DNA from 3 places in the Pseudoalteromonas sp. AS71 genome. Region 3 is predicted to be linked to each of the others. Evidence: predicted binding sites of a transcription regulator. Region 3 holds the regulator's gene; each other region holds the start of a gene.
The links. Region 3 encodes sigma-54, which starts transcription at its own class of promoters, with help from an activator protein. Its sites were predicted from a motif close to GTTGGCACGNNNNTNGNNT; they were not measured.

Region 1: the regulator sigma-54 is predicted to act here: its motif matches at 1,174-1,192, upstream of WNY98_RS19105 (DUF2726 domain-containing protein).
Region 2: the regulator sigma-54 is predicted to act here: its motif matches at 1,289-1,307, upstream of WNY98_RS04485 (amidase family protein).

The regions. Positions count from the first base shown of each region.
Region 1 is NZ_JBBMQZ010000033.1:11,274-14,442, reverse strand. Features, by position in the region: gene mtnN (5'-methylthioadenosine/S-adenosylhomocysteine nucleosidase) at 1-415, opposite strand, end outside; gene WNY98_RS19105 (DUF2726 domain-containing protein) at 538-1,134, opposite strand; gene folE2 (GTP cyclohydrolase FolE2) at 1,250-2,170, opposite strand; gene arcB (aerobic respiration two-component sensor histidine kinase ArcB) at 2,402-3,169, shown strand, end outside.
Region 2 is NZ_JBBMQZ010000004.1:123,431-126,599, reverse strand. Features, by position in the region: gene WNY98_RS04495 (TetR/AcrR family transcriptional regulator) at 1-650, shown strand, start outside; gene WNY98_RS04490 (putative 4-hydroxy-4-methyl-2-oxoglutarate aldolase) at 654-1,136, shown strand; gene WNY98_RS04485 (amidase family protein) at 1,474-2,679, shown strand; gene WNY98_RS04480 (gamma-glutamyltransferase) at 2,676-3,169, shown strand, end outside.
Region 3 is NZ_JBBMQZ010000001.1:49,516-52,684, reverse strand. Features, by position in the region: gene lptB (LPS export ABC transporter ATP-binding protein) at 1-486, shown strand, start outside; gene WNY98_RS00290 (RNA polymerase factor sigma-54) at 556-2,055, shown strand; gene hpf (ribosome hibernation promoting factor) at 2,082-2,369, shown strand; gene ptsN (PTS IIA-like nitrogen regulatory protein PtsN) at 2,374-2,826, shown strand; gene rapZ (RNase adapter RapZ) at 2,845-3,169, shown strand, end outside.

The sequences.
Region 1 (3,169 bases), on a different contig from region 3:
CATCACTGATTTGTTCGATTGTTTGTTGTGCTGCTTCTACTAATTTTGGGTGAGCTGCAAAGCCTGCTGGCATTTGAGGTACTTGGCCAATTTCGTAGCCAAAAGCAGTAACATCTACATCGTGGTGACGTACTTCTGACGAAATTACTACGTCGCCAACACTTAGTGATGGATCGAATCCACCGGCAGAGCCTGTGTTAATTACGCAATCAGGTTTGAAGTTATCAATCAGTAAGGTGGTTGCAATCGTTGATGCTACTTTACCAATACCAGATTGAACAAGTGTTACTGTGTTACCAGCCAATTCACCAGTATAAAAAGTGAAACCTGCTTTAGTTAAAATTTTTGGGTTTTGCATCGCTTCACGTAAAATTTTAACTTCTGGCTCCATTGCGCCAATAATACCAACATTCATAATGTTTAATTCCTGAGTTTGAATCACTTGATTATACGTGAAGTTAGCAATAAAAAACAAAAAAGCGAGCTTGTTTTTGAGCTCGCTTTAAATACTTTTTAGGAGAGTATTTAATTTGGTTTTTAAATTTCAGCTAAAGCAGTTGTTTGTGCTTTAGCTTGAGAAGGTGAAAGTACCGCTGGCTTATGTGAGCGATTACGAACAGGGCGCTGCGTTTGTGTTGCTGCAGGCTTACCAAGTTTAAACATAATTGCATCGCGTACTTCAGAAGGACGGTAGCCCGATTTAACTTTCATACGAATATGTGGAATACCCGCAGACTCTAATGCACCGTTTACAAACCAGTCGCGTTGAGCTTTGTGGCCATCTTTATTGGCATTGTTAACTAGGTCAACAGCCGCAACAATAGTAAGTTTTTCTTTGTCGATTAATACAAAGTCGAGTTGCTTATTTTTAGCTTTAACTAAAGCAGCACGTTTAGATTTAACAGAAAGACCTTGCTTACAGTCAATAACGTCAATTAACTTAACGCGACTAACAACTTTATATTGATCGCCAACAGCTCGTTCTAGAAGATTTAAAAAAGCGCCTTCAACCTGAGTGAAAACAGTTTGCTTGCGGGTAAAAGGATACGGGTTTCCGCCATCGTCATTAAATTTTGACGCAACAACAGAGGCCCCGACAACTAACACTAAGATTAATAATAAAGCGAATTCCATACGGTAACTCCATAACAACAAATTGACACTGCTCAAATAAAGCAATTTACGTGCCTAAAAAGTATGGGTTATAAAATAAATACCGTTTGTTTTTAAAAGTGAAACTACGCAGCAATTAAGCTTTGTAGCCACTTTCAATGCCTTTAACCGCAATAGCTACAGCATCGTGTGCATGTAGTGATTCATAATGGTTTATTTGCAGCCAGTAGTCGCTGTAATTACCATCCTCCAGCAATGCTTTTATTTTACGTGCGGCATCTTCACAAAACATAAGGTTTTGGCCATTTAAACGGGCAAATTCTTGCTCGTCTTCGCGTTTTACTGCCGCTTGTACAGGCGTTTTAAGTTCAGCTTCAAGGGTATTAATTAGCGTCACAACGTCAAACTCTTGAATATTGCTATCAAGCTTTACTTTTACGTTTGCAATAGAGCGCTGCGAGTGAGGTGTCGCTACAATACCTTGTGTAGTGCCTAGCCACTCGTGGACATCTTTTTGGCTTAAGGTTTCTTGGTTAAACTTTTCGTTAAACGCATTTTGTATAAGCTGGCGCGCAAGTGCCGCAGAGCATGGGCACGTTGAAGAATAGGTAACATCTACGGTTAGCTCGTAGCTAATAATGTTATTTTCAATTGTACTGGTAAGTACAACTGGGTAGCTTTTCCAGCCCGCTTTACCACTTAATAGTGATTTACGGCGTAGCGGTAATTCAAATTTAAATTCAATTTGTGCTTTATCGCTTAGCCCTTCGTGGCTAGTTATAAAGGTATCGAGTGCTTGCGCTATTGTTTGCGGATTAACTTGCTGCTCGGTTGAAAGCAGGTCAAGTGCCAAAAATAGGCGTGACATATGAATGCCTTTGGCATCTTCTTTATGCAAATTAACAAATGCACGGGCTTTAGCGTTTACTGTTACCGGTGATAAGTCTCGCGATTCAAAAATAAATGGCAGTTCGATTTCGCCCATGCCAACCCAGTCTAATTTACCTGTTTGTAAAGCGGGTGCTGTGTCTGCTATATCTGGCATATTGGTTTGCATGTGCGCTACTCGTATTTGGAGATAATAAAGCGGGGCATTTTACACTAAATAATTTATTGCTGAAATGATGAGTTGAGGAGAGAAGCAAAATCAAACATGAAAAATTCTGTTTTTATCGCACAACATGAATATAGGGAGAAGAAAAATGCTAAAATCTGGGTAAATGGTATGTTTATACATGCGCATTGCCTTCTTTATATTTAAGCACACAGCTAAGAGATAAAATTACGTATGACCGATTATTCTTTGAGCCCATGGGCTCGGGTACTTTCCAGCTCAATAACGCGATTTGGTGAATTTAAAACCGCAGCTATTTGTTACACCTTATTTTTAACTGTATCTCTTATTTTATCGAGCATGTTTTATTATGTCGCGATTGGTGAATTGCATCTTGTTGATATTTTGGCTGTGGTGTTTTTTACTGCTGTGGTTTCCCCTTTAATTATAAGTGTATTGCTTAATTCAATTCGCCAATTAGATGCATCGTATGCTTATTTAGATAGCGCAACCAAACAAGAAAAGCTTTTAAATCAAACATTAAAAGATAATATTAGTCGTCTAAATATTGAAATTGACGAACGTAAAATGGCGTTTCATGCCAAGCACCGTGCTATCGAAGAGTTGCGCCGAGAAATTGCTGAACGTAAAAAAACTCAACAAGAACTTGCTCAACAAAGCATGTTGCAACGCTCAATCGTTGATTCATCTCCCGATTTATTTTATTACCGCGATAACAACGGTGTATTTGCCGGCTGTAATAAAATGTTTGAAGAAGTAATGGGTAAATCAAGCAGCGAACTGATTGGTAAAACGGTTGAGCAAATATTTCCGAGTCATTTTTTAGCTGAAGTTTTGGCAACCGACAAAGAGGTAGAGCAGAGCCATAAAGCACTAACTATAGATGTAGGCTATGAAGTGGACGGTGAAACACGTTGGTTTGAGCTGCGTAAATTACCTTTTATAAATGATGACGGTGACTACATTGGTTTATTGGGTTTT
Region 2 (3,169 bases), on a different contig from region 3:
CCACACAAATAAAACCAAATAAAAAAGAAGTAACACGCGAAAAAAACCAAAAACTAATTTTAGATGCCGCCGAGCAATTGTTTTCGCAATTAGGTTACGACGGAGCAAGTATGAGCATGGTTGCTAAAGAAGCGCAGGTGCCAAAAGCTAATATTTTGTATTACTTTAAAAGTAAAGATGGTCTGTACGAGTCTGTGATAGACCGCATAATAGCTAATTGGAACTTAGGGCTCGATAACGTCACAATTAACGACGATCCAGCTACCGTGCTTTATAACTATATTAAAAGTAAAGTAATACTCGCCGTAAATCAGCCAATGCAATCTCGCTTATTTGCCAGCGAAATACTGCGCGGTGCCCCTTATTTACAAAACTACTTTAGAACCAATACCCGCCCTTGGGTTAAGCAAAAAGTTGATGTACTTCAAGCATGGATGGACGCAGATAAAATGGATAAGGTTGACCCCTACCATTTGCTCTTTACTATTTGGTCTACCACGCAGTATTACGCCGACTTTCAGGCTGAGGTTTTACTCGTAATGAACAAATTAGAGTACGACAAAACCGATGTGGCACAAATTACGCAATCAATTGCCCACATAATTTTAAAAGGTATTGGTCTTAAAATACCTGAGCAAAGTGAGACTTAACCCATGACACCCTTTACTACACCCGATTTATTTGACGATCATCGCGATAGCGTACAAGTAGCCGACAGTGGCCTTCATCACTTTGGTAAAAAAACCACGTTTTACGGTCAAGTCGTTACCGTTACCTGCCCAGAAGACAACTCTTTTGCCGCCGATATATTGCATGAAGATGGTGAAGGTAAAGTATTAGTTATTAACGGGTTTGCGAGCAAACGCTTTGCGTTTATTGGCGACATTATGGCTGAACGTGCCTTAAATAATGGCTGGGAAGGCGTAATAATAAATGGCTGTTGCCGAGATATAGAAATACTTGCCACTATGGACTTACCAGTTATGGCGCTAGGCTCTACACCGCGTAGTACCTTAAAGCGCGGCTTTGGTGATAAAAACCAAGCTGTTACCATGCTTAGCACCACCCTAGAACCTAACGATTGGGTTTACGCCGATATTAATGGTTTAATCATCAGTAAAACGCCCCTTATTTAGCACTCAAAACCATATAAATAAAGACCAACGTGGTGCATCTGCGCACCAAATTGGTTTGTTTTAGCTCATTTTAATACCACTATTTTTACAGCCCATATTTACTAACCTCATACAACTCGCCAAATCCTGACCAATTGGACAGGATTTTAATTTATGGCATTCCTCTTGCTTAGGTTTTAAACAATGTAATAAGCTAACCGATTAAAAAGCGGATCAGGCTCTGTAAAATAAAAACAAGATGTTACGCAGTGAGCTGAAAAATAATAAAAATTAATCCGTCTTTTTAATCACTCTAAATCTGAACTGCTTGGTCAGATTTTTTATAACGAGTGGTGATATGAGTACCAAAAATAATAATACGACCGGTATTTTTTGTGACCATGGTCCTAAGGCATGGCAAACACATTACCAAGGCACGCTTATTAATAAGCGTCTTGCAATAAAAGATGTATTTGCAGTAAAAGGCGAGCGTAATAGCGCTGGCAACCCACACTGGTTTAAAACGGCTAAACCGGCTCAAAATACGGCAAGCTCGGTTAATAAGCTCATGACCGCTGGTTGTAACTTTATAGGCTTTACCCACACAGACGAACTGGCTTATAGCTTAGAGGGAAATAACATTCACTATGGTGCAGCACAAAACCCAAAACTTAGCGGTCATGCAAGTGGCGGTTCGAGTATGGGTTCGGCAGCAGCCGTTGCTGCTAACTTAGCCGATATTGGCTTAGGCACCGACACTGGCGGCTCAATTAGAATACCCGCCAGCTATTGTGGTTTATTTGGTATAAGGCCAAGCCATAACGTGATTGAAAAAGACGGCCTAATACCGTTGGCACCGCCTTTTGATACTATAGGTTGGCTTACCCAAAGCGCCGAGCTATTAAGCAGCGTTGGCAATGTATTATTACCACAACAACCTATTAATAAAGTAAATACGCTGGTTATTTGCGAAGCACTCTTTGAACTTGTTGACCCCTCTTTACAAGCACCACTGGGTAATCTTTTAGAAAAAACCAAACCTTATTTTAATCATCATATCGATTTTAAGCTCCCCAACGTTGGTTTACTAAGTGAGCTTGCCGATACCTTTAGAATATTACAAGGTCGTGCGATTGCTAAAACGCACCGAGATTGGATTGAACTCCCAGATCAGCTTTCTCATTTTGCGCCAGCAATTACGGCTCGTTTTAAAATGGCACTGGCTTTAACCAAGCAAGAAGAACAAGAGGCGTTAAAAATACAGCACGAGTGGCAAACAGTCGTCGCTAAAAACTTAAACAAGCACAGCTGCTTATTTTTACCCACCACCCCTACAACTGCACCTAAATTAGGCGCCGACACAAGCGCCTTACGCATGCAAATTATTACGCTTTCGGCAATTGCAGGCCTTAGTGGCTCAGCGCAAGTGCATTTACCATTGGCTGATTTAACAAATGATCACCCGTATGGTTTTTCATTAATGATGAGCCACGGTAACGATAAAAGCTTACTTGCTTGCGTTAAGCACCTAGCTGCACACTTTAAACAGGACACACCGGCATGACCACACACAACATTGCATTTACCTCGTCTCATTTTTCGGCCACTGAGGCGGGTATAAATATATTAAAACAAGGCGGGACAGCCACTGAAGCTATGGTAGCAGCAGCGGCAGCTATTAGCGTAGTGTATCCCCATATGAACTCAATTGGTGGCGACAGCTTTTGGCTTATCGATAACCCAAACCAAAAAACGCCCACTGCTATTGACGCCTGCGGCCGAGCTGCAAGTAATACAAGTGCTTATAACACGCTCACACAAATACCAGAGCGCGGCGGACTAAGCGCATTGACTCAAGCGGGTACAATACGCGGTTGGCAAAAAGCCCTTGAGCTAGATGAACACGCAGCACTGCCACTGTCAAAAATTTTAGCGCCTGCCATTTCACTTGCTCGCGAGGGCTTTACCGTAACAAAAAGCTTGCAAGCTGGCTGCGAAAAGCTAGCTGCTGCAAATAATACCAATGACGCGTTTAAAAACCTCTACATACCAAA
Region 3 (3,169 bases):
GGCTACTTACCACAAGAGTCATCGATTTTTAGAAAGCTGACTGTTTATCAAAACTTAATGGCCATTTTAGAAACGCGCAAAGAACTAAATAAACAAGCCAGAGAAGACACGCTCAATAACTTATTAGATGAATTTAGCATACAACACATTCGTGATAGCCAAGGTATGGCATTATCGGGGGGAGAACGTCGTCGTGTAGAAATAGCACGAGCGCTGGCAGCAGATCCTAAATTTATATTACTGGATGAACCGTTTGCCGGTGTTGACCCTATTTCGGTATTAGATATAAAGAAAATAATAGAACATCTTAAAAATCGTGGGATTGGTGTATTAATTACCGACCATAACGTAAGAGAGACCCTTGATGTTTGTGAAAAAGCCTACATTGTTTCTCATGGGGAGCTGATTGCATCAGGTACTCCAGAACACGTATTAAATGATAAAACAGTACGCGATGTTTACTTAGGCGAGCAATTTAGGCTGTAACATTTACGCCATGTCTTTAAGCATCTGCTAGTATTAATTATAACAACATAAAAGGATTGTTAGAGATACATGAGGCAATCACTACAGCTGCGCATGGGCCAGCAACTTACAATGACTCCACAGTTGCAACAAGCTATTCGTTTGTTGCAACTCAGTACATTGGATCTCCAGCAAGAAATACAAGAAGCTCTCGACAGTAATCCACTATTAGAGGTTGAAGAGGCAGACTATTCCGAAGACGCTGCTGGTAAAAACGAGCAAAAAGCTGATACCGATGACATAACTGTTAGCGCATCTGCTGATGATGCTCCGAGCGAATACGAACAAGATACTGGTGAAGCACTTGCAAAAGACACGCTAAGTGACGACATGGCTATGGATGTCAGTTGGGATGAGTACATGAGTGCCGCTCCTGCAGCCTCATCAGGTCCAATGCCTGAAGACGAATCAATATACCAAGGCGCCTCTACTGAAACGCTCCATGAGTATTTAATGTGGCAATTACAACTAACGCCATTTAGCCCTACAGACGAAGCTATTGCTATTGCTATTGTAGAAGCTGTCGATGATTCAGGTATTTTAACACTAAGCTGCGAAGAGATTTTAGAAAGCTTTAATCAAGAAAACGAAGATGATAACGAAGTCGAACTTGATGAAATTGAAGCGGTATTAAAACGCATCCAACTGTTTGATCCTGTTGGTATTGCTGCACGTAGTTTACAAGAGTGTTTGTGTATTCAGCTTAATCAATTTGATAAAGAAACACCTTATATTAATGAAACGAAAATGATTTTAACCGAGCATATTGATCTATTAGCAGCTCGCGACTATCGTACATTAATGAAAAAAACTAAGCTCAAAGAAGAAGAGCTTAAAGAAGTAATGACACTAATACATACTCTCAACCCAAAACCTGCAGATACTATTGTAAGGGAAGAATCTGAGTATGTTATTCCTGATGTGTCAGTTAAAAAAATTAAAGGCCGCTGGGTTGTCGAATTAAACCCAGATAGCATGCCTAAAATTCGTGTTAATAGCCAATACGCAGCAATGTCTCGCACTGTAAAATCAAGTGGCGACAGCCAGTTTATTCGCTCACATTTACAAGAAGCTAAATGGTTTATTAAAAGCTTAGAAAGTAGAAACGACACGCTATTAAAAGTTACTAATTGTATTGTTAAGCAACAACAAGGCTTTTTTGAACATGGCCCTGAAGCCATGAAACCAATGGTTTTAAATGATGTTGCTGAAATGGTAGAAATGCACGAATCGACAATTTCGCGTGTGACTACTCAAAAGTACATGCATACACCCCGTGGTATATTTGAGCTTAAATATTTTTTCTCAAGCCATGTAAGTACTGAAAACGGTGGTGAATGTTCATCTACAGCAATACGTGCGCTTATCCGAAAATTAATCGCAGCAGAAAACTCAGCAAAACCATTGAGTGATAGCAAAATAGCGGATATATTGGCTGAGCAAGGAATTAAAGTAGCGAGACGTACAATCGCAAAATACCGCGAATCTCTTGCTATTCCACCGTCAAATCAGCGTAAAAGTCTGATTTAAGACGCTAAACTAAGAGGGTAATGCTTATGCAACTAAACTTAACTGGTCGTCACGTAGAATTAACCGATTCACTAAGAGACTATATTAATACTAAATTTGCGAAGCTTGAAAGACACTCTGATCATATTAATAATGTTCATGTCATTCTCGATGTAGAAAAATTAAATCAAAAAGCAGAAGCCACAATACACGTAAGCGGTGCTGAGCTATTTGCCTCTACAGAACATCAAGATATGTATGCCGCTATTGACTCGTTGATCGACAAGCTCGATCGCCAAGTAATCAAACACAAAGAGAAGCTTGCTCGACACTAATATGATGAAATTAAGTTCACTTATATGCCAGGACTGCAGCAAAGCTGCGGTCCTTTTTAATAGCAAAAAAAGAATTTTAGAGTTCATTAGCGAACTTGCTCACGACAAACTTCCGTATTTACCGCAACAAGATATTCTTAATGCTTTAATGAGCAGAGAGAAATTAGGTAGTACAGGTATAGGGCGTGGCATTGCTATTCCTCATGGAAGAATGAGCGGTGCAGAAGAGCCTTTGGCTTTAGTGCTCGTTAGCGAAACTCCAATAAACTTTGATGCAATCGATAATCGCCCTGTTGATATTTTTGTCGCACTCATCGTACCAGATGGCGATAACCAGCAGCACTTAAAGACTCTAGCAACCATTGCTGATAAACTAAACAACAAAGATTTTTGTAAACAGTTACGCAGTGCAAAATCTGATACTGAGCTTTACCAAGTTATTGTCGATCAATCATAGTTTTATAAAGGGTGTTAAATGGAGTTAATTATCATAAGCGGCCGTTCTGGTTCTGGAAAGTCGGTTGCTTTACGCGTTGTAGAAGATTTAGGCTATTATTGCGTAGATAATATTCCAGTTAACTTGCTTCCTTCATTAGTTCGCAGTGTGTCTGATAGCTACGATAAAATTGCTGTTAGCATTGATGTGCGAAACATCCCTAAAGAGCAAGATGAATTTAACGATATTCTTGAATACTTACCAGGCTTTGCAAATCCTACGTTATTTTATTTAGATAGCGACGATCAAACGTTGATAAAACGCTTTTCAGAAACACGCAGGTTACACCCACTATCAATTGACT